Regions from separate parts of the Bradyrhizobium quebecense genome, predicted to be linked through region 2. Evidence: riboswitches for the same ligand, from Rfam matches in the RefSeq annotation. Region 2 holds a riboswitch; each other region holds the start of a gene.
What was found. Region 2 has a riboswitch for cobalamin ahead of HU230_RS27325 (ribonucleoside-diphosphate reductase subunit alpha). Riboswitches for the same ligand answer to the same signal wherever they lie in the genome.
Positions count from the first base shown of each region.

Region 1: it holds a riboswitch for cobalamin, as region 2 does, so the genes downstream of both, HU230_RS37760 (TonB-dependent receptor) here and HU230_RS27325 (ribonucleoside-diphosphate reductase subunit alpha) in region 2, are expected to answer to the same signal.
Region 3: it holds a riboswitch for cobalamin, as region 2 does, so the genes downstream of both, HU230_RS35930 (TonB-dependent receptor) here and HU230_RS27325 (ribonucleoside-diphosphate reductase subunit alpha) in region 2, are expected to answer to the same signal.

Region 1 covers NZ_CP088022.1:7,892,666-7,900,358, reverse strand. Annotated here, with positions in the region: gene HU230_RS37770 (STN domain-containing protein) at 1-160, opposite strand, end outside; gene HU230_RS37765 (PepSY domain-containing protein) at 329-1,813, opposite strand; gene HU230_RS37760 (TonB-dependent receptor) at 1,816-4,098, opposite strand; cobalamin riboswitch at 4,205-4,400, opposite strand; gene HU230_RS37755 (CobW family GTP-binding protein) at 4,628-5,557, opposite strand; gene HU230_RS37750 (amidohydrolase family protein) at 5,559-7,049, opposite strand; gene HU230_RS37745 (hypothetical protein) at 7,204-7,596, opposite strand.
Region 2 covers NZ_CP088022.1:5,661,432-5,669,124, reverse strand. Annotated here, with positions in the region: gene tnpA (IS66-like element accessory protein TnpA) at 1-174, shown strand, start outside; gene tnpB (IS66 family insertion sequence element accessory protein TnpB) at 167-520, shown strand; gene tnpC (IS66 family transposase) at 573-2,144, shown strand; gene HU230_RS27330 (hypothetical protein) at 2,424-2,621, opposite strand; cobalamin riboswitch at 3,294-3,507, shown strand; gene HU230_RS27325 (ribonucleoside-diphosphate reductase subunit alpha) at 3,763-5,556, shown strand; gene HU230_RS27320 (ribonucleotide-diphosphate reductase subunit beta) at 5,547-6,620, shown strand; gene HU230_RS27315 (nodulation protein NolW) at 7,643-7,693, opposite strand, start outside.
Region 3 covers NZ_CP088022.1:7,510,026-7,517,718, reverse strand. Annotated here, with positions in the region: gene HU230_RS35945 (ABC transporter substrate-binding protein) at 1-692, opposite strand, end outside; gene HU230_RS35940 (ABC transporter ATP-binding protein) at 695-1,471, opposite strand; gene HU230_RS35935 (FecCD family ABC transporter permease) at 1,468-2,511, opposite strand; cobalamin riboswitch at 2,624-2,821, shown strand; gene HU230_RS35930 (TonB-dependent receptor) at 2,949-5,201, shown strand; gene HU230_RS35925 (hypothetical protein) at 5,311-5,484, shown strand; gene HU230_RS35920 (ATP-grasp domain-containing protein) at 5,611-6,900, opposite strand; gene HU230_RS35915 (MFS transporter) at 7,125-7,693, shown strand, end outside.

The DNA of each region.
Region 1 (7,693 bases), 2.2 Mb from region 2:
CGCTGTAAGCATCGAGCGCGGAGACCAGAGGCTGGCTGCCAATATCGAAGTCGACCGTTGCCGGCGTCCGAACTGATTCAAGGCTTGCGGCCATCGTTACCGTCTGGATATTCCCGGCAACGAGAGTGCCTATGACCAGGCCAAGAAAGCGCTGCCACATCCGATCATGCTTCGAGCGCAGCCCGATCTTCCGACCCATTGAACAAAGTGCATGAGGCGCCGCCTTGATCCTCAAGCCCAGCCGAACAGCACGATCTATCGGTGATCGATAGAGCTGTTCGTCAAACCCCGCGGCAGGCGCAACATAGAAACAGATTGTGACAATCTGCTAACAAGGGCGGAGACCTCGCGCCGGCCGCACCTTGCGCCGTCGCAGCCGGCGCAAGCCGATCACGATACCGCTGATCGAGACGATCGTGCCGACCGCCGACAGCAGCCAGACCACGACATCGCGCGCCGGCCAGACGCGCAGCAGAACGGAAAAATCCAGGCTGTGCAGCGCATTGAACAGCCAGCGATAGGACCGGCGGCTGCCGTCGCTGCGGTCGAGGATCTCGGCGGTGACCGGAGAGATGTGCAGCCAGGTGTGGGCGGGATCGTCGAAGCCGATCCGCAGAACGGGAAGCTCGCGCGCTTGGTGCAGCGTGTACCAGTAGGCGTCCGGTTCATCGAGCTGCCGCGCCGATATCATCGCAGCTCCCGGCATCGCGCGCCGGGCAGCCGCGACGATCTCGTCCTGCGAGAGCGTCACGGGCGCGCCGGTCACGGGATCCGCGAGGCTGCGACGGCCGCTACTGTCGTCGAGCACCATCAGCCGGCGTCCGCCGATCCAGACGAAGCGCGCCTCCACCGCCGATACCTGCGGCGGCGACTGCAAGCCGGCAACGATATCGGGTGCATCATGGCCGCCGTAGCCGACCGCGATCCCGCGCGTGGGGCCGCGGCCGGAGAACGCGCCGCCGGGATTGAGCGACAACCAGCCACTGAACATCCAGGTGAAGACGAAGATGCCGCCGACGAGGCCGGCAATATGATGCCAGGCCATCCAGCCGCGATAGGGCGAGACGGCGCCATCTGCGTAACGGCGCGTCAGCCGCAGGCGCAGAATGCCGATCCAGAATCCGGTGACGGCGACGACGAGGCAGATGCCCGATATCCACAGCACCACGTCCCGCCACAACGGCCCGTCCTTGCGCAACACGGTCGGATAGATCCAGTGCGGGATCGAGCCGAGCCAGTTCCAGACGCGCTCTCGCCGCGTGGTGTCGAGGGCGATCTCGCCGCTGCGCGACGAGACATAAAGTTCGGTGCCATCGGCGTCGCCGAGGCCGATCAGATAGAGCGGCCGCAGCGGATCGAAGCGCGCGGTGACCGTCCATTGATCGCGCGTCACGGTATCGAGCAGTTGCGGCTGCACGGCACGCGGGTGATGCCGGGCAACAGCAAGCGCCTGGTCCGGCGTGACCCGGTCGATGACGCTGCCGTCGATCGCCGAAATGGTGACGGCGGCCCCCTTCCATTCGGTCACGCGATAGACCGGAACGTCGTCCAGCATCGAGAGCCGGAGATCGCGTGGATAATGTTCCGTGCCCGCGATCGCCATCGCACGATCAGGTGCGATCTGTACCTTGCTCCAAACGATGCCAGGGAGCGCGGACAGGCGCTCGTCGTCAGTGAGGCGCGGAAACGCCACGGACATCATGACGAGGCCGGAGATGAACCACATCGCGAAGAAGAGACACGTCGCAATGCCGATCCAGCGATGGACGACATAAAGCCATCGACGCGCTCGCCGGATCAGAGCGTTGCGCATGGTCAGAACTTCACGTTGACGGACAATTCGGCGGTGCGCGGCATGCCGAGCAGCCACTGCCCCGTCCCGTTCGAGGTCACCGCGTAGACCTTGTCGAACAGATTGTAGACGCGGAACGCGACCGTGGTGCGATCATCCGGCTTCCACCTGATGCCGCCATTGACCACATTGTAGCCCGGCCGCAATTGCGTGTTGGCGAGATCGGAGTACATCGCACCGACGATCTGCACGCCGCCGTAGACCGACCAGTTGGGCGCGAAGTCCCAGGTCAGCCAGACGTTCGAGACCTGCTGCGGCACGTTGACCGGAACATTGCCATTGTAGCTGACGACCTTTCCGCCGACCACTTGGCTGTTGTTATCGTATCGGGCGCGCAGCAGCGCAAGATTAGCGTCGACGCGCCAGCCGTCGTTCAGCGCGAGCCCGATCGTTCCTTCGACCCCGCGGGATGATTGCTGGCCGATTTGCAGTGCAAGGCCGGCGGTTGGATTGCTGGGATCGGGAATGGTCAGGCCGGTCTTGACGATCTCGTAAGCAGCCAGCGTCCACTCGCCGCGGCTGCCCCAGAACGACTGCTTGACGCCGATTTCGGTCTGCTTGCCGGTCGCGAGTTGGAAGGTTTTCTGCGAGGTCGACAGCGAGATCAGGTTGCTGACCGGATCGACGCCGACCGCGTACTGACCATAGAACGCGAGGTCCTTGATCGGCTCGTACACCAACCCGGTTCGCCAGCTGGTGCCCGACAGCGTGGTTTCAAAACTGTTCGCCGGCGTCTTGTAGTCGGTGCGATCGACCTCGGGACGATCGTACCGGACGCCGGTGACGAGCGACAATTGATCGGTCAGCGACAGGCGATCTTCGGCGAACAGCGCGTATTGATTGACGATCGCGTTGAAGCCCGGCGTCGTCGCCGTGGTCGTCGCGAAGAACGATCCGGGATCGAACACGTAAGGATTGACCGTCGACGCGCCGCCATAGGGCGAATTGTTGGTGTGGGTGAAGTCGATCCGGTTGACGTCGAATCCGGCGACAAACTGGTTTGCAAGTCCGAAGACGTGACCGCTGAAGGTCGCATCCATCCGGTTGCCGAGTTGCTTCTGGTCGTGGAAGATCTCGATGTAGCTGGAGCGGTCGATCAGCTGGGTCTTCGGATTGAAGGTGTAGTTTTCGATATCGCGCCAGTGCCGCTCGCTGGTCAGGTAATACAGCGTATTGTTGATCTTGATGCCGTCGGCGACGCCCCACTCGGTCTTGAACTGGGTCCAGCTGTCCTGGTAGCGGATCGCGCTGTCCAATGCGTTGTAGTTCTTGAAGCGCAGCGCGTCCTGGATCGAGCCGTTGATCAGCGGCGTGCCGAAATAGCGCGACGGGCTGCGGTCGCCGTAATCTTCCGAGAGCGTGAAGGCGAGATTGTCCGACGCCTGCACCCGCACGGCGGCGGAGACCACCGCATTCGATGTCTTGTCGCGATCGACCCAGCCGTCCGACATGTTGCCCGTGGCGTTGATGCGGTAGGACACATTGGGATTGATCGGACCGGTGCTGTCCACCGACAGCCGTCGCGTCATGTTGCTGTCGAGCGAGACCTCGGCCTCGTTGTAGGGCGTGCCCTGCGGCTTTTTCGGAACGACGTTGATGACACCGCCGATCGCGCCCTCGCCGTACAGCACCGAGGCCGGACCGCGCAGCACTTCAACGCGTTGGGTCGACCAGGTGTCGTAGGGGAACGTCAGGGTGCCGGAGCCGATATAGAAGCGCGTGCCGTCATACAGCGTCATCACCGAGTTGCTGCCGGCAAAGCCGCGGGTGCTGAACGACAGGCCGCCATTGCCGGGCGCCGGCGTTGCGATGAACCCGGCCGCATTCTGCGTGACGGCATCAAGCACATTGTGCTGGCCGCGTTCGGCGATGGTCTGCGCCGTGATGATCTCGACGCTGGCCGGCGTCTGCAGCGGCGTCAGATTGAGGCGACTGCCGGTGCCTCCCTGTATGGTGGCGTTGAGCGTCGGCGATGCCGATCCCGATGCGCCCGACGCCGCGGGGCGCGGCGCGCCAGCGGTTGCCGCAGCCGTTGCAGGTCTGGCGCGCGGCCGCGACGACGTCGCCGAGTTGCGGCTTCGCGCCGCGGGCTTGGGCTCTGCGGATGTCGAGGGTGCGACCTCGATCGGATCGAGCGTCGTGGGTGGAGACGTTTGTGCCGAACCTTCAGCCGGCAGCAGCAGCGATGACAGGGAGCAAACGAGACCGAGGCGCCAACGGCGCGCGGCGGGAGAGGACGGAGACATGAAAGGACTCGCGGTAACGTGGCACGTCACCGCGAACGCGGACTGGCGCATTGCCCCAAAGGCAGTGCTCCGATCCCACCAGGACGCCCCCGCCCGATGTGCTCGCGTGTGACCACGACTGACGGCAGGTCTCCTGGCTCACGGGTCATCGCCTGTCGACGCCTTCCCGGGCTTGATAGCCCAGTGGCAAATTGACGAAAGGCTCGCCGTTTACAGTTGCGGGGACAGCTGCGGCATTGGGGTTACCCTCGCACCGCATTCCCTTTTGATCCCCGAAGGGAACCGTCGGCAGAAACGATAGGTGGTGCGGGATAGGCTGTCAATTCGATGCGATTGTCGCACACATGCTTTGCGGGATGATGCTGCTGCGATGACACAGCGACAGCGCGGGCCGACGCGAGGATTCTCTATTCCGTCATCCTGTGGTGCGAGCGGAGCGAGCCTCGAAGGATGCACGGCCACGCTGACGGCCGTCGACCCTTCGAGACGCGCTTCGCGCTCCTCAGGGTGACGGGAAACTGGCTTCGCATCACCCTGCTTCGACACATCCCTGCATCACCTCATCGATCTCGGCCCGCGACAGAGCGCCCATCTCGGCGATGAACACGATTCGCGTGCGTGGCACGCCGGGTGCCGGCACGCCGCCCGCGGCCAATGTCGCGCGGCCGCCGGCGAGTTGAAACACCGTCAGCCGTCCGGGCTGCTCCACCGTCTCGAACAATCCCTTCGCCCGCGCCAGCTTCGGCGCCAGTTTACCGATTGCCTGCTGCAAGCGCGGCAACCGCACCGGCCGCTCCGATGTCCAGCTCAGCGTCTCGAACCGGTCCGCTACCGGCCGTCGCGGCGCGGTCTCGCGCGGCGCTGGCAACTGATCGAGGTCCGCGGGAAACAACAGCGCTGCCGGCACCTCGCCATGCAGCGCATCGACGACCACGGCCGCCGGACGCACTGCCCGCACCGCATCGCGGATCACGGCGCACGCGGCTGCATCGGCCAGATCGACCTTGCTCAGCGCCACCACATCGGCCGCCCGCAACTGCGAGCGCAGCAGCGCATCGTCCAGCGCGGCCACCGGCTGCGTCGCGTCGACCACGCACAGCACGGTCTCGAGCGGCGCCTCCTTCCAGATCACCGGGTCCATCAGGTTGCGCACGATGTCGGCGGGATCGGCGATTCCGCTGGTCTCGATCACGATGAATTCGGGACGCGGATCGCGCCGCAGCAAGGTTGCGAGCGTGCGCAGCAGATCGCCCTCAAGTGTGCAACAGATGCAGCCATTGCTCAGGCTGACCACGCCATCGCTGGCGCCGGCGATCAGCTCCGCGTCGATATTGATCGCGCCGAAATCGTTGACCACGGCGGCGATGCGCCGGCCTTGCGCATGCGCCAGCAGATGGTTGACGACCGTGGTCTTTCCCGCCCCGAGAAAACCCGCGACCAGCAGGATCGGGACCGGCACCTCAGCCCCCGGTGACGGGCCGGCGCACCGGCCGGCCGGGCCGTGCCGCGACATCGAGCACGCCATCATTGATCAGCGGCTGGCCGCTGACCACGAGATGCCGCACACCTTCCGCCGGGCGGTTCATCGCGGAGAAGGTCGCGCGGTCGCTGAGCGTCTCGAAGTCGAACGCCACGACGTCGGCATCGGCGCCGACCTGCAACCTGCCCTTGGCGCGCATCGCCGGCGTGCTCGCGGACAGAATCTCGGCCGGAATCAGCGCGCATTTGCGGATGCCCTCCAGCAGCGACACCTTCCGGCGCTCGCGCACCCATTCGCGGATGAAGCGGGTGAAGCAGCCGGCCGAACGCGGATGCGAGGTGGCATCATCAGGCAGCGGCCAAGCGTCGCCGGTGTAGGGGCGACCGTCCGACAACGTCCACGGCATCGCGTCGGACGCGATCGCACCGCCCGGATACAGCACCGCCATGTCGAGCAGATCGCGATGATGCGCGTTGTTCTCGATATCGAGCACATGCCACAGCACCAGCGTCGAGGGTTCCGCGGCCTGCGCCGCCAGCAGCTCCTCGCGGCTGCCGAAGCGGTGACCGTCGGTCACGCGCTGCACCGAATCGTAGCCGAGGCCGTTGCGCTCCTCGAATTTGGGATCGCTGAAGAAGGTCGCCGCCAGCACGGTCGAGCCGGTGCCGTAGGGATAGGCCTCCACCGTGATCGGCAGGCCCTGCGCCTGCGCCTTGGCGATCAGCGCAACGCAGCGCTCGATATCCGTCTTGCTCGACGAGTTGAAATGGCAGATGTGCATGTGCGCGCCGGTGGCGCCGGCATAGCCGATCAGGCGGATATAGGCCTCGGCCGCGCTCTCGGGATCGATGCGGGACATGTAGGCGACGTGGGTGAAGGTCGGCACCGCATGATCAGCGGCGAGCTGGCACACCGCGGTCAGTTCCTGCACGCCCGCGCCCGGCGCATAGGCGTTGAGAATGCCGATGCCGATGCCGCCCTCATTCAGTCCGTTGGCAAGGCGCGCGAGGATGCCGCCGACCTCGCTCTCAGTCGCCACGTTCTCGATCCAGCGGCGATCGCGCATCGCTGCGCCGAATGATTCCAGCGAGCTTTCCGCATTCGAGCCGGTCATCGCGCCGATCCGCGCGAACGCCCAGTTGGCAGCCGCGCCGTAGTTCAGCACCCGCCCCTTCTCGGCCTGGCGTTTGTACCAGGATGCCACCGGCAGCACGCCGGCCTCGAGATCGAGCGATGTCGTCACCCCATCGAACGCCTGCATGCGATCGGCCGGAATGGTCTGGCCATGCGCGTGCAGGTCGATGAAGCCGGGCGCCACCACGAGGCCGGTGGCGTCGATCTGCCGCTCCGCGCCGCCGAGCCCCGTGCCGACCGCGGCGATCTTGCCGTCGACGACGGCGACGTCGCCGATCGCGTCCATCCCGCTGGCCGGATCCACCACCCGGCCGCCGCTGATCACCAAACCACCCATCTCGCCACTCCCCGCATTGTCCGACACCGGCCGATCTCTTTTCGAGCACAGAGAAGCGCATCGCACTCATCGCAGCAACCCGGCAAGGGGTCGTGGCGACATGTTCTGACGGAATATCCGCCGCGCCGTGATGGCGATTGCAGAGAGCCCCTCGTTACGTTCCGGTTGCACGCCGCGACGGCAGCCCCCGCCAAAGATCGTTGCCGGGTTTGATGCGGCTCGCCACGAGTTTCGGCGGCGTGCGGTCCCTGGCGATCGCCGCTTCGACCGCGCGCTTGAGCCTGACATTGTCGATTTGCACCAGGAATCGCCGGATGACGGCATCCTGATCCGCGCCCTGACCGGAGATCGCCGCGCACAGGTCCGCGGTCGTCCGGCGGAAGAAGTGGAAGGCGTCATCGGCCGCGCCGCCCAGCCGATCGACCTCGCCGGCCGCATTAAGCGCCTGCATCCGATCGTCGTCGTCGAGCGTCACTGCGAAGCGCAGCACGGCAAGCTGCCAGGCACGGAGCAGCCTGCTCTCGGGTTTGGTCGCGTCCTCGCGCATCAGTCGAACACCCCGCGCGCCGATGCCCCTTCGGCCGTCGAAGGAGGTCAGGCGCGGCGCGACTATCCTTGCGCGGGAATAGGTTTTCGAGGGGAGC
Region 2 (7,693 bases):
ACGGTTGATTTGCCGGCTTACGATGAAGTGCGTGGTTCGGAACCCAAAGGGACTCCAGCTTTTTGTTCTCCGGCCAAAGTGAGCGTGTCGCTGCCGAATGGCGTGAAGCTCGCGCTGGAATGCGGCGATGTGGATGCATTGACGGCGATCATCGGAGCGCTGGGCGATGTTTAGACTGGGCGATGACCTGCAGGTCTATCTGCACCGTGAGCCGATCGACTTCCGGGCTGGCATCAACAGCCTTGCGGTCCTGGTCCAGGAGACGATGGCGCTCGATCCATTCACTCCGGCGGTTTTTGCGTTCTGCAATCGCCGTTGCGACCGGATGAAGCTTCTGTTCTTCGATCGGTCCGGCTTTGTACTGGTCCTGAAGCGGCTGACCGAAGACAGGTTCCGATGGCCGCGCCGCCAGGAGGCGATCGTCACGCTGACGACGGAGCAATTGCACTGGATCCTTGACGGCATCGATATCGATGCGATGGTCCGCCATCCGGTGCGGCAATATCAGGTTGCCGGCTGAGCTCTCGAGTTGAGCGGTTGACGCGTCGGTACGGTTCAGATTCAAGAATTCGATGAATCGAACCGGCGATCCGAGTGTTGAAGTGCTGTTGGCACGCATTGCTGCGCTGCAGGCGGAGAACCATCAACTCGCCGACCGCGTCGCCAAGCTCGAGGAAGAACTGGCGCTGGCACGCCTGCATCGTTTTGCGCCGCGCAGCGAAAAGCATGTTGATCGTCTCTTCAATGAAGCCGAGCAGGCCTCCGATGAGGAGGACGCCGGCAGTGAAACGAACAATATCGCCGAACTTCCGGACACGGGCTTGCCACCCGTCGAAAACACAATGGGAAAGAAGCGCGGCCGCAAGCCGCTGCCGGGGAACCTGCCTCGTGAGCGCGTCGAGTATGACCTGTCCGACGATCAGAAGGCGTGTCCTTGCTGCCGTGGCCAGATGCATCGCATGGGCGAGGCTGTCACCGAGCAACTTCATATCGAGGTGAAGGCGAAGGTTTTACAGAATGTGCGCTTCAAATATGCGTGCCGCCATTGCGATCGCACCGGGATCCACGCCCCTGTCGTGACCGCGCCGATGCCGCCGCAACCATTGCCGGGCAGCGTTGCCACGCCCTCGACGCTGGCGTTCGCGCTGGTTCACAAATATGTCGATGGCACGCCGCTCTACCGCCTGGCGCAGGCCTTCGAACGTGCAGGTGTTCCTGTCAGCCGCGGCGCTTTGGGCCACTGGGTGATTGGCTCGAGCGAGAAGCATCTGCATCGCATCTACGACGCCCTGAAGCTGCGGCTCAGATCACAACCTCTCATCCATGGCGACGAGACAACGGTTCAGGTCCTCAAGGAGAAGGACAAACGGGCCACCAGCACATCGTACATGTGGGCTTATCGCAGCGGCAAGGGCAGCCACGAGCCGATCGTTCTTCTGGATTATCAGCCGGGCCGCGGCCAAATCCACCCGCAAGCCTTCCTCGGCGATTACCGTGGCATTGTAATGAGTGACGGCTATACCGCATGGCGCACGCTGGAAGGGGCCACCCACATTGGATGCATGGCCCACTCCCGGCGGCGCTTTGTCGATGCCCTCAAAGCCAGGAAGAAGGGCGGCGGTCCGCCCGAGCAAGCGCTGCGGTTCTTTGAACAGCTCTACCGGGTTGAAAGGCGGGCGTGGGACGGAATACCGGAGAAGGGTGAAACACAGGCCTACTGCATTCGCCGCTTCCGCCAGCAACATAGTGTCCCCATCCTCAATGCTCTCAAAGTATGGCTCGATGACATGGCCCCGAAGGTCTTGCCTGACAGCAAGCTCGGCGACGCCGTATCCTACACCCGAAACCAATGGGAATATCTGACGCGCTACACCGGGGACGGCAGCATGCCGATTGACAACAATCTTCTGGAGCGCGACATCAGGGTTTTTGCAACTGGCAGGAAGAGTTGGTTGTTCAGCGATACCGTGGACGGAGCCAAGGCCAGTGCCGTCGTCTATAGCCTGATGCTGACCTGCCGCGCCTCACGTGTCGAGCCGTTAGCGTGGTTGCGCCACGTCCTCACCGAATTGCCTCAGCGCGCCGGCGACGCCGATATTACAGACCTGCTGCCCTTCAACTTCCACAAAGCCGCCACTGCCTGAACGGCTCGGTATCGCCCGATACCAGGGCAATCCATCAAAACCGCCGGCGTGCGAAGAAAATCGCGCTTACAAGTAAGCTGCTAGGGACGTTAAAAGGAAATCGCAGCAGCCCGCCGCCAAAAAGATCCCGGTGCATTCGGATTCGCGGGACCCGCTCGCAGCTCGGATCTGAGATCATTGAATGCGCATCTAACTGGTGGCACGTGCCAAGTTTCACTTGGCACGTCTTCGATTCGATCACTACGCGGGCTGTATCTCTATGTGGCGCCGAGCATCGGCTCACCCATCATCAAGCTCGCTCATGGCCTCATCCATATCCGACTGGGAATCGCTTATGACTTGCGTGGCGACGGAAACGAGAGCCTTTTCGAATGCTCGGCGCAGTAGCGCTGCACGCGTGTCATCGCCGCCGCTCTCGGCGGTGTCGGAGGGGGCGCCAACCTGCGGCGCTGTTGCATTAATATCGGCTGCGTTCATGTCGTAACACCCGGATAGCGGCGTCGCCGCGAGATGACCTATCCGCTTCATGCTAGCAGGGACAGCTTGCGAAAAGCTGACTAAGATCGAGCCTCCTTGGCGGCTTCATCCATGACCACGCAAGTGAGGACAACCGTATGCCGGCACGGTCATTACTGCGATCGGAGCTCTGGTAAATCATGGCGCCAAAACACTTGGCCACGTCAGCAAGCGCGACGGCGACTGTTGCGCGTTGAAGGCTCAGTGGTACCATAAGCATTTGTGGAGCTATCGCGCTCGATCTGGCGCGCGCGGCAAGCCACCGAGATCGCACGATCATGGCAGGGACGCACCTCACGCCAGTTCCACAAGAAGAGCAACACCTTGCTGGCGCATCGCATTCTCGACCGCTTTGAATTGCAAGCCAAACGTTGCGCGTCATGAGATTATCCCTCGCCAGCATCGCCCGGAACCTTCGCCGAACGGATTCCTATCCAACGCGGACTCGCATAGGCACCCGTCATCGCGACGGAGCATCGAAATCAAAATGCTGCCACTCTTTTCACGGAATGGGCCGAAGCAGGGGGGCATTTGCTCGAACACAGCGTTGCGGGCCCAGACCCGGAGCGGACGTGGCGTCCTGCGTCTCGACTCCCCTGCCACAAGCCTTGACGAATCTCGACGCGCGGCGTCTGTATGTAGATCTGCCACGGTCTTCCATTCTGCATCTAGTAGGGTGGAAGCTAAGAGAGAACCCGGTGCGCCGGTAACGGCTATTCCGGGGCTGCCCCCGCAACTGTAAGCGGCGAGCGGTTGTCATAATGGTCACTGGCCGCGACAGCACCGGGAAGGCCGACAGCCGCAGCGACCCGCGAGCCAGGAGACCTGCCGCGACAGAATAGAACGTCCTCGGGCGGGGTGCCCCGTGCGTCGCTTGCAGCCTGGGACGTTTGACCCGTCTCCTCGCAAGTCGTGCGCGTGGCTTCCCCCCCCTAACATCGCGGGGTTGCCGATGTCGTCGTCTTACGATTTCAATCAGCATGGTCATCTAATTGAGTGGCCGAGTGTGCGGCCGTGGCCGGCGCGGCCAAAGTCTGCCGCGCCTCAGCGGTGTGTTGTGCCGCCGCCGTCATCGCCTCCGCTGCCGCGGCCTCTCGCGCCATTGCCAAAGCCGTCCGATCTCACGCTCGATCGATCGCGCGACGGCCTGCTGACCGCGTTCGGCAAGCTAACGCTGACCGATCGTTATCTGCTCGTCGGCGAAAGCGTCCAGGACATGTTCGCGCGGGTGTCCTGTGCCTTCGCGGACGATGTTGCGCACGCCCAACGTCTCTATGACGCGATGTCTCGGCTGTGGTTCATGCCAGCCACGCCGGTGCTGTCCAATGGCGGCACCACGCGCGGCCTGCCAATCTCGTGCTTCCTTAACTCGGTGTCCGACTCGCTCGAAGGCATCGTTGGCACCTGGGACGAAAACGTGTGGCTTGCCTCCAACGGGGGCGGTATCGGCACGTACTGGGGCAATGTTCGCTCGATCGGAGAGAAGGTGAAGGGCGGCGTCAGCTCAGGCGTCATCCCGTTCATCCACGTCATGGACGGCCTGACGCTGGCGATCAGCCAGGGCTCGTTGCGGCGCGGCTCGGCGGCGGTCTATCTCGATATCCAGCATCCCGAGATCGAGGAGTTTCTCGAGATCCGCAAGGCGTCCGGCGACTTCAACCGCAAGAGCCTCAACCTGCATCACGGCATCAACCTCACCGACGAGTTCATGCGTGCCGTGGGCGCCGGCACCGCGTTCGCTCTGCGCAGCCCGAAGACGAACGAGGTCGTCCGCGAGATCGACGCGCGACAGCTATGGCAACGCATTCTTGAGAACCGGTTGCAGACAGGCGAGCCTTATCTCTTGTTCATCGACACTGTGAATCGCGCGCTTCCCAAGCACCAGCGCGAGCTCGGTCTCAAGGTCTCGACCTCCAACCTGTGCAGCGAGATTACGCTCCCGACCGGCATCGACCATCGCGGCGAGGAGCGCACCGCGGTGTGCTGTCTGTCATCGCTCAACCTCGAGACTTGGGACCAATGGAATGAGGAACCCGGCTTCATCGAGGACGTCATGCGCTTCCTCGACAACGTGCTCACCCACTTCATCACGACGGCGCCGGAGGGTATGAAGCGGGCCCGCTACGCCGCCCTGCGCGAGCGCTCCGTCGGACTTGGCGTCATGGGCTTCCACTCGTTCCTCCAGGCGAATGGCATTCCAATGGAGAGTGGCTTGGCGAAATCATTCAATCTAAAGATGTTTCGGAAGATCCGGGGTGATGCCGACGCGGCATCCGTCGCCCTTGCTCGCGAGCGTGGCCCGTGCCCGGACGCCCTGGAACGTGGCGTGATGGAGCGCTTCAGCCAGAAGATCGCGATCGCGCCGACTGCTTCGATCAGCATCATCTGCGGCGGCACCAGCGCATGCATCGAGCCGATCCCGGCCAACATCTACACCCACAAGACGTTGTCTGGTGCCATCTCGGTACGTAATCCTCATCTGACCAGGGTACTGATCGCCAAGGGCGCCGACACCCCGGTGACCTGGCAGTCGATCATTGCGCAGGAGGGTTCGGTCGCCCATCTCGACATTCTGTCGGAACACGAGAAAGCGGTGTTTCGCACCGCCTTCGAGGTCGACCAGCGCTGGATCGTCGAGCTTGCAGGCGACCGGGCCGCATTCATCTGCCAGAGTCAGTCAATCAACCTCTATCTGCCGGCCGAGGTCGATAAGTGGGATCTCCACATGCTGCACTGGACGGCGTGGAAGCGTGGGGTGAAGAGCCTTTATTACTGCCGTTCAAAATCGATCTCGCGCGCGGCGTTCGCCGGCAAGATCGTCGACGATGACGAGGCCGCGCCGCGGCAGCCGCCTGCGCAGCGCACCGATTATGAGGAGTGCCTCGCATGTCAATGATCGATCTCTCGTCTGTCGATCCGCGCACGCTGATCGGCAAGGGACGCGTTGGTCTCCTTGACTCGATGGGCAGCTATGACGTTGATCGCTACGCTTGGGCCTACGAGTTCTGGAAGCGTCAGCAGCAGACGCATTGGATGGCCGAGGAGGTGCCGCTCGGCAACGACCTCAAGGACTGGGCGTCGGACCGCGTCACCGCCAGCGAGCGCGCGCTGCTCACCCAGATCTTTCGCTTCTTTACTCAGTCGGACATCGAGGTCGGTGACAATTATCTCAAGCGATACATCCCGATTTTCCAGCCGCTCACCGTCCAGATGATGATGGCGGCCTTCACGAACATGGAGACGGTCCACATCGACGCCTATGCGCTGCTGCTCAAGACGCTCGGCATGCCCAAGACCGAGTTCGAGGCATTTCGCAGCTATGCGCAAATGCGCGCCAAGGCGGACTACATGCACGAGTTCGGCGTTGACACCGTGGCCGATGTCGCGCGCACCCTGGCTATGTTCGGCGCCTTTACCGAAGGCATGGCGTTGTTCGCGAGCTTCGCTATGCTGCTCAATTTTCCGCGCCACAACAAGATGAACGGCATGGGACAGATCGTAAGCTGGTCGGTGCGCGACGAGAGTCTCCACTGCGAGGGCGTCATCAAGCTGTTTCACGAATGGCACCGCGAGACCGGCGCCGTGACGCGCTCGGTCCGTGACGACATCGTCGATGTCGCCAGAACGATGGTAAAGCTGGAGGAGAACTTCGTCGATCTCGCCTTTGGCCTGGGCAAGATCGAGGGCATGCGTCCTGAGCAGATCCACGCCTACGTCCGTTATGTCGCCGACTGGCGACTGACCCAACTCCGGATTGCCCCGGTTTTCGGCTTCTTCAAGGCCGAGGAGGATGGGTTCACGCAGCTCAAGCCGCATCCGCTGCCTTGGCTCGTCGAGATTCTCAATGGCGTCGAGCACGCCAATTTCTTCGAGCAGCGCGCCACGGAGTACTCCAAGGCGGCGAGCCGAGGCAGCTGGGACGGCGAGGCCGGGGTGTGGGCGGCTTTCGGCCGTATGTAGGCAGCCGGAACAGCATGCGTCCGTTCATACATCTTGGAGGTTCGCGGAAGTCCTCTGCTGCGGCTTCCGGCGGCACAGCGGACCTCAAGCGGCATCATCCACGCCGCTCGAAAATCATAATGGGGGAACACCCGCCCACGGGGCTGATGTACGAAAGTGAAGTCTGATCTTGTGCTGAGTTGCTTCGGTGCGGCAGACTTCGAAAAGGCGATCACAATCGTTGCAATTTGCAGACTGGCGAGACGTCCGTCCCGCATACGGAACTCGGAAAGTTCTGGCGGTACAACTTCGGAAGGCCCAGCCTGAGATGGTCCGGCGTGCGAAGGCCGGGCGTGAGAGGGGCCGGCGGAGGATGGCCGGCGAGGGATTTTTATCCATATCCTGCCATAGCAAATCTTGGTCGAAATCAGGATGCGCCTCGATCGTCTGCTGCGAGAGGTGATGCGGGGACGGTTCTGTGCTGGATCTGCACCGAGCGCAGCCGGCGCATGCGAATCATCCTCCCAACGCAAGCCTGGCGAATAGGGGTGCGCTATATCCAGGTACGGCGAATAAGGGTGCCGAGCATCCAAGTACGGCGAATAGTGACGGCCTGCGTCCAGATATGGCGAATAGGGCTCCCCCGGCAGCGCGGGCGAGGCGGTACGATTTGGCGCAGCACCACCCTGAGCGCCGTTGAGCTGCTGCTCAAAGCCGGTAGCGTCCGTGGGCGGTAGCGGTGAATTGGTGTCCGGGCTCGTGTTCGATGGTCCGAATTCGTTGAAATCCATCTGTCACTCCCGCATGATGGAGCAGCTCGAGCAATGCGAAGGCTCCTGTCCTGCGAGACCGAAGCAGCTGTTTCGGAGGTTCGCGTTGATCTTCAAGCTCTCCTGGATGCACACGTCTGGCGCGGTCGATGCGAGGCGCCGCCATCCAGACAGGCTCATCCTGGGTAAGGCGGCTTTCGAAAAGCTGACGATCAGATGGATTTAAGCGAATGCAGTTCGGATCCTCGGCTCGAGCTCTCTCGTATTGTTAAGTCACTTCTGGCCTGCAGCTTCGCGCGCGATGCCGTCCTGATGCTGCGCTTC
Region 3 (7,693 bases), 1.8 Mb from region 2:
AGGAAGGCGCGGCCCTCGTCTTCGGCACGATCGCCGGCCTCCGACACCAGGATGAAATCCGGCCGCAGTTTTACGATTGCCTCCAGCGAAGCAAATCCGCCCGCGTCGAGCCCGAGTTCGCCGGCCACGTTGCTCAGGCCGGTTGCCGCCAGCAGCGAGCTGATCAGGCTGCTGCGACCTGCGACAAAGCCGCGGCGCTCCACCGGCAGCACGCGATAGTGATGACCATCAGCCGCCGCCCGGGCCCGCGCGATCGCCGCATCGAGCCGCGCGATCTCGGCCCGCGCGCGATCCGGATGCTGCAACACGTCGCCCATCGCGCGGATCTGGTCCCTCACCTCATCCAGCGTGCGCGGCACCGTGAATTCGATCAGGTGCAACCCGTTGGCCTTCAAGAGATCGCGCGTCGCGCGCTTGTCGAACAGGCTGACCACGACAAGGTCGGGCTTGACCAGCAGCACATCCTCGGCCTCACCGGACAGAAGCGGATAGTTTCGCGCCTGCTCGGCGGCCCAGGATTGCCAGGCATCACGCGAAAAGCGGCTGAGGCCGAGGATCTGGTCCGGGTCGGCCAGCGACAGCACGAGCTGGTCGCTGCAGACATTCATCGAGACGATGCGCGGGCCGGCGGCGGACGCGGCTGCACACGGCATCAGCCATGCCGCTGCGGCCACCGCTGCGAGACGCCGCATCCTCACCACACGTCCGCCCACGGCACGATAACGGCCTCGCGCTGAAATTCGGCGCGATAGGCGCTGACCCGGAACACGCGGGCCAGAACATTCTCGGACAACGCCTCAGCGGGCGCACCTTGCGCCGCCAGCCGCCCGTCCGACAGCACCAGCACGTGATCGGCAAAGCGCGCGGCGAGCCCGAGATCGTGCGTCACCACGACGACCAGCACGCCGGTATCGGCGACGTTGCGCAGCTTCTGCATCACGTCGATCTGGTGGCGCGGATCGAGCGAGGCGGTCGGCTCGTCGGCGAGGATCACCGGCGCCTCCACCGCCAGCACCCGGGCCAGTGCGACGCGGCTGCGCTCGCCGCCGGACAGCTCGGTGACGCGGCGGTCGCTGAATTCAGTGACGTCGACCGCCTGCATTGCCCGCAGCACGGCCTCGATATCCTTCGGCGACAGCCGCGCGGGATCGGTCGCGCCATGCGGATAGCGGCCGAGCGCGACGATATCGCGCGCCGGCAGCGGCCAGTGCACCATGTGCCCCTGTGGCAAATAGGCGAAACGCTTCGCCCGCTCGCGCAGCGCAAGCGACGCCAGCGCGTCGCCGCCAATCCGGATCTCGCCGTCGGATGGAATCAGCCCGGCGAGTGCGCGCAGCAGCGTGGTCTTGCCGGCACCGTTGGGGCCGACCAGCGCGACCAGATGGCCCGCTTCCAGCGACAGCGAGACATCGTGCAACACCTTGCGGCTGCCGAGCGAGGCATTGAGCGCGGTGGCGGACAGCAGCGTCATGCCACGCCTCCGCCGAGCGCGCGGCGTTCGCGCATGATCAGATAGAGGAAGAACGGCACGCCGATGATCGAGGTCAGCACGCCGACCTTGATGTCCGACGTCGAAGGGATGATGCGCACCGCGATATCGGCCGCGAGCAGCAGCGCCGAACCGGTGAGCGCGCTCGGCACCAGCAGCCGCGCCGGATCGTGACCGATCAGAGGGCGCATCAGATGCGGCGCGACGAGGCCAATGAAGCCGATCGTGCCGGTGACCGCGACCGCGCCGCCGACGCCGAGCGCGACGCCCGTGATCACGAGGAGCCGCAGTCGTCCGACATCGACGCCGAGGCTCTGTGCGGCCTCCTCGCCGAGCGTCAGCGCGCGGAACGCGTTCGCCTGGCTGAGCAGGATGGCCGCACCCGCGATGATGAAGGGCAGCGCCAGCGCCACGTGCTGGAAGCTGCGGTCCTCCAGCGAGCCGAGCAGCCAGAACGCGATCTCCAGCACCACGAACGGATTGCTCGAGAGGTTCATCACCAGCGCGGTCGCAGCTCCGGCAAAGCTCGAGATCGCGAGTCCCGCGAGGATCAGGATCAACAGCCCGGCATTGCGGCCGGCAATCACCAGCAGCGCGAACACCGAGCCGAACGCGGCGATGATCGCCACCACCGGCAGCGCGTAGGAACGCACATCGGCGAGGCCAAGCGCGATCACCAGCACGGCACCGAATGCCGCCGATTGCGGCGCGCCGAACAGCGACGGCGAGGCCAGCGGATTGCGCAGCAATCCCTGCAGCGCCGCGCCCGATAGCCCGAGAATACCGCCGATCGCGAATGCCAAAATGGTGCGCGGCAGCCGAATCTCGCGCACGATCACCTGCGCCACGTCGCTGCCGCCGCCGAACAGCGCCTCGATCACCGCAGGCGGCGACAGCCGCACCGGCCCGATGCCGAGCGAGAGCACCAGCAGCACGACCACGAGCGCGAGCAGCGCCGCGGTGGCGCCCCACCGGCGCCGCGCCGCGACCTCGGCCGCCAAGGCAAAATCCTGCACGCTCATTGGATCCATGCTCTTACAGCGATCGCCGTGGCAGACAAGCGACACCCGACAAAAACCGTGGCCAGCTGGCGGCCGCCCCACCTCCGCCGGATTGACTTTGCTGCCCGGCCGAACCCTAGATGAACATGACGGTTCTTTCATGAGATGAAAAGGGAATGCGGTGCGGGGAAACTTCCCCAACGCCGCGGCTGCCCCCGCAACTGTATGCGGTGAATCCTTCGTCACAGGCCACTGGGAATCTCGGTCCTGGGAAGGCGACGAAGGGTAACGACCCGCGAGCCAGGAGACCTGCCGTCAGCCGTGGTCACACGCGAAGATGCCGGTCGGGGAGTACAGGCATGAGCTTCACTTGAGGCTGCAAGCAGCTGGGCCTGCGAGCACGATGGTGAGACTGGTTCGCGGTGACGTGCCACTGACGTTACCGAGGTCTCACTTAGATGTTCTCCAACTCTTCCTCCCGGCGCCGCCGCGTGCTTCTGCTCGCGTCGACGATGATCGTGCCGACCATCATCATCTCGACCGCACGGGCGCAGCAGGCGCCCGCTCCCGAGCAACTTCCGGCGATCGAAATCACCAAGCCGGGCGACCAGAATGTCACGCGCGCCAGGCCGGCCGCTGACGAAGCGCCGGCCCCGCGCCGCCCGGCGCCGGGCACAGGACAGGGCAGCGGGAGCGGATCGGGCTCGACAGGGACCGGATCGGCCACCGGAACGGGCGGCACAGGTGGCCGCCAGTTCGCGGGCATTGTCGGCTCTTCCTCGACCGTGATCACCGCCGACGACATCGCGCATTCGCCGGTGCAGTCGCTGCCGGAGATTCTCGCGCAGGTACCGGGCGTGCAGTTGCAATCGCTTTATGGCGGACCGAACGGCGCCAAGACCGCGGTCGACCTGCGCGGTTTCGGCGCATTCGCCTCCGACAACACCCTGTTCCTGCTCAACGGCCGCCGCCTCAACGACTTCGACAAGGCCGGCTTCGATCTCACCACGATCCCGCTCGATTCGATCGAACGCATCGAGATCACGCGCGGCAACAGCGGTGCGGTGCTCTACGGCGACAACGCGGTGGGCGGCGTGGTCAACATCATCACCAAGACCGGCGCCGGCGGCCCGCCGGCCACGATCCGGGCCGAAGGCGGCTTCGGTTCGTTCAACACCCGCATGGCCGCGGTCTCCGCGGCGCTCAATTCCGGCCCGTGGTCGACCTCGTTCTACGGCAACGGCATCAAGTCCGACGGCTACCGCGTCAACAATGCGCTCAACCAGCGCAACGCCGTCGGCAACGTCAACTACACGACATCCGATTTCACGGCCTTCCTCACCGTCACCGGCAGCGACCAGAAGCTCGGCCTGCCCGGCGGACGGCTGGTCGATCCGTCGATCGGCGTCAACGAGCTGTTCACCGATCGCAGAGGAGCAGCGACGCCATTCGACTATGCCAACCAGCAAACCGCCAGCGTCACCACCGGCTTCACCAAGACGCTGATGAATGGCGTCGACCTCATCGTCGACGGCGGCTGGCGGCAGCGCGAGACGCAAAGCGGCTTCTTCGGCACCGCGCCGACCATCAGCTTCGCCTCGACCTATAATGATGCCGCGCTACAGACCTGGTCGATCACGCCGCGGCTCAGCGTCAAGAACGTGATGTTGGGGATGCCGTCCACGGTCCTGACCGGCATCGACTATTACGATTCGACGTTCCGTGAGGCACGCGGCGCCTATCAAGGCGTCGATCCCTACCACATCTACAATATCGAGCAGCAGACCGTGGCCGGCTACTGGCAGCATACACTGGGCGTGCTGCCGACCACCGATTTCTCCTACGGCGCGCGCGTCCAGAATACCAGCGTGTCGGCACGCGATCGCTACGATCCGAATGCACCGTTCGCCTTCGACACGCAGGCGGCGCCGCTCGACAGCAACGAGACGCAATACGCGCTGCATGTCGGCGCCGAGCATCGCTTCACCGACACCTTCTCGGTGTTCGGCCGCGCCGCGCGCGCATTCCGCACGCCTGATGTCGACGAGCGCGTCGCCTCGGGTCCGTCATTCGATCCGCTGACCTTCGCCCCGATCCCGCAGAACTTCCAGCTCAAGACCCAGACATCGCAGGACGTCGAGGGTGGCTTCCGCGTCAAGACCAACCTGTTTCAGGTCCAGAGCAGCGTCTATCTGATGGATCTCGAGAACGAGATCCATTTCAACCCGGTGCTGTTCTACAACGTCAACCTCGATCCCACCCGCCGCTATGGCTCAGAGACCAGCGCCTCGCTCAAGGTCAGCGACAGCGTCACCCTGCGCGGCGGCATGGCGATCACCCGCGCCGTCTTCCGCGAAGGAATGTGGGCCGGCAACGACGTGCCGCTGGTGTCGCGCTACACCGGCAATCTCGGCGTGACCTGGAATATCTGGCAGAACTATCTGGTGTTCGATGCCACGGTGCGGGCCTGGAGCTCGCGCATCATGGACAACGACCAGGCCAACACCCAGAACCGCATTCCCGGCAACGCCACCGCCGATCTCAAGCTCAGCGGGCGGGTTGACCGCTTCTTCTGGTCGCTCAGCGTGAACAATCTGTTCAACGCGCTCTATTACGACTACGCCATCGCGAGCTCGTTCACGGCCGGCCGCTTCTCGGCCTATCCGCTGCCCGGCCGCACCTACATGGTCAAGGCGGGCGCGACGTTTTGAGCTATCGGCGCGGCGGGTGTGACCGGCCGCGCCCATCTCCTTACGTTACAAGCACCGGCGAACTGGGGTAGAATTCCGGCTGCTGATTTGACCCGCGCAGGGGAAACGGATGGCCAAGGCCGGAAAGAAGAGCAAGGGCGGCGGCAAGATCGACGACAAGACCGACGACAAGTCGAAAAAGCCTGCGCCGCCCGCGGCGCCACAGGACGACGACTATTATGAGGACGGCGACATCGCCACGCCGAAGCTCGATCGCTACGGCAATGATGACGAGCCGTTGTAGGGGTTGACCGAAATCCATCCCAGGTCGTCCCGGGCAAGCGAAGCGCGACCCGGGACCCATAACCACAGGATTGGATTGTCTCGCAATGCTGGGGCCACAGCCTTCCTCGACAATTCAATCCTGTGGTTATGGGTCCCGGCCTTCGCCGGGACGACGTGTTGAGAGATCGCGCAGAAAATGCTTCCCCTCGATCTTCTCGATACTCGTGCGATCGAGCAGATGCGCACCGAAGCCGCCGCGCGCCAGCGATGCGGCGATCGGCGGCGATGCCAGCAGCAGCGCTGTGGTCATCGCCAGCGGCACGGCACTGAGCCAATCGAGCCGCACCGGCGTCAGCTCTTCGCTGCTGCCCCGATAAAGGCCTTCGCCCGCGGCGATGCGGCCGCATTCCCGGATCAGGTCTCGCCGCGTGCCGTCGCGCGATGCGCTGCCGAGCAGCGCCTGCATCGCGAGATGCGTTCGTACCCCGCTGCGGCTCTCGGAAAGCGGCGCCGGCGTCTCGCCAAGCGAGACGCGCAGCAGCAGGTCGACCAGATCAGTGCCGGCGCGATACGCGTTGACAGGCTCGACCAGCCGCGGATTGCAGTCGATCAACAGCGGCGTTGCGCTGTCGAGCGGCATGATGACGTCGACCGAGAGCGCGCCGTGCCAGCCGAGATGCGCGCCGATGGTCTCGAGCGCGGCACGGATCGCCGGCCGGCTCACGCTCTCCTTGATCGCCTCGCCGCCGCCGACGCCGGCCGCGATCTGCCGGTAGGCGTGAAAGCCGACTAGCGCGCCGCGGCAGAACACCGACTGGGCCTTCTCAACGGTGCCGGTGATGAGATCCTGCGTCAGCACCTCGCCGGCAAAATCGCCGGCGGATACGAGATCGTAGAGCGCGCGGTTGAGATCGCCGGCATCGCGCACGAACCAGACGCCGCGGCTGGCGGTGCCGACCGACGTCTTGACCACGGATGGAAACCGCACCACCTCGCGCAGCTCGTCGGCCGAGTTCACGATCCGGGTCGGCGGCTGCGGCAGGCCGAGCCGGTCCAGCAGGCGGCTGAAGCCGGCCTTGCTGTGCACCGCGCGATAGCTGGCGAAATCCGGCAGCGCCAGGCCGGTGCGCGACGTCAGCCGCGCCGCGGCGCGGGCGAACAGGAAGCCCTCCTCGTGGGTCGGCAGCAGTACGTCGAAATGCCGCGACGCCAGCAGCCGCTCGACGAAACCCAAGAAGCCGGCCGGATCCGACCGCAGCGGCGGACAATGGTGGTATGTGCGGACAAAGCGGGAATAGCGCGCCAGGCACCAGCGCGAGGGGTCGCAGACCTCGACGTGATGGCCGGCCAGCCCCAGGATCGTGATCGCCTCGCGGCCGGAGGTGCTGGAGCCCTCTGACACAAGCACGCGGAGCGGCTTTTTGGCGTCGATCATGGCCGATCATCACCGCAGGACCACACTTTGTCGCCGCCTTTAATGCCGCATGTGTCGATCCGGCACGCCCGCGCCGGGGGCAGCCATGCAGGCGCGTTCATGGACAATTAGCGCCCAGCCTTTATTTTCTGCCCGCCCTGCCGGGCATTTTTTTGACGCGTTTTCTTCACGCGAACCGCGACCCACTTCGCTCGAAAACGCTATGGAATTAGGGTTTCACTGACATGGTCGACATTCTGGCCGCACCGCAGCAAGCGAAAGCCGACAGCGCGCTGCGCACGCTGACGGGGATTTCGGTCGCCCATTGGGTCAGCCACTTCCATATCTTCGTGCTGCCGATGCTGTTCCCGTTCCTGAAGCAGCAGCTCGGCGTCGGCTATGTCGAGCTCGGTTTCGCGCTGACGGTGTTTGCGGCGGTCTCCGGCCTGACCCAGGCGCCGATCGGCTACCTCGCCGACCATATCGGGGCGCGCAAGATCCTGCTGATCGGGCTGACCATCGGCGGCTGTGCGCTGATCGGGCTCGGCCTGCATCTGAGCTATACTTCGCTGATCGTCTGTGCGGTGGCGCTCGGCCTCGCCAACAGCGTCTACCATCCGGCCGACTACGCGATCCTCTCGGCCCATATGGACGAGGCGCGGATGGGCCGCGCCTTCTCGATCCACACCTTCGCCGGCTTCCTCGGCGGCGCGGTGGCGCCTGCGATCATGGCAGCACTGGTCGCCTCGATCGGCGGGCTCGGCGCGCTGATCGTTGCCGGCGCGGTCGGCCCGCTGGTGGCGCTGTTCCTGAT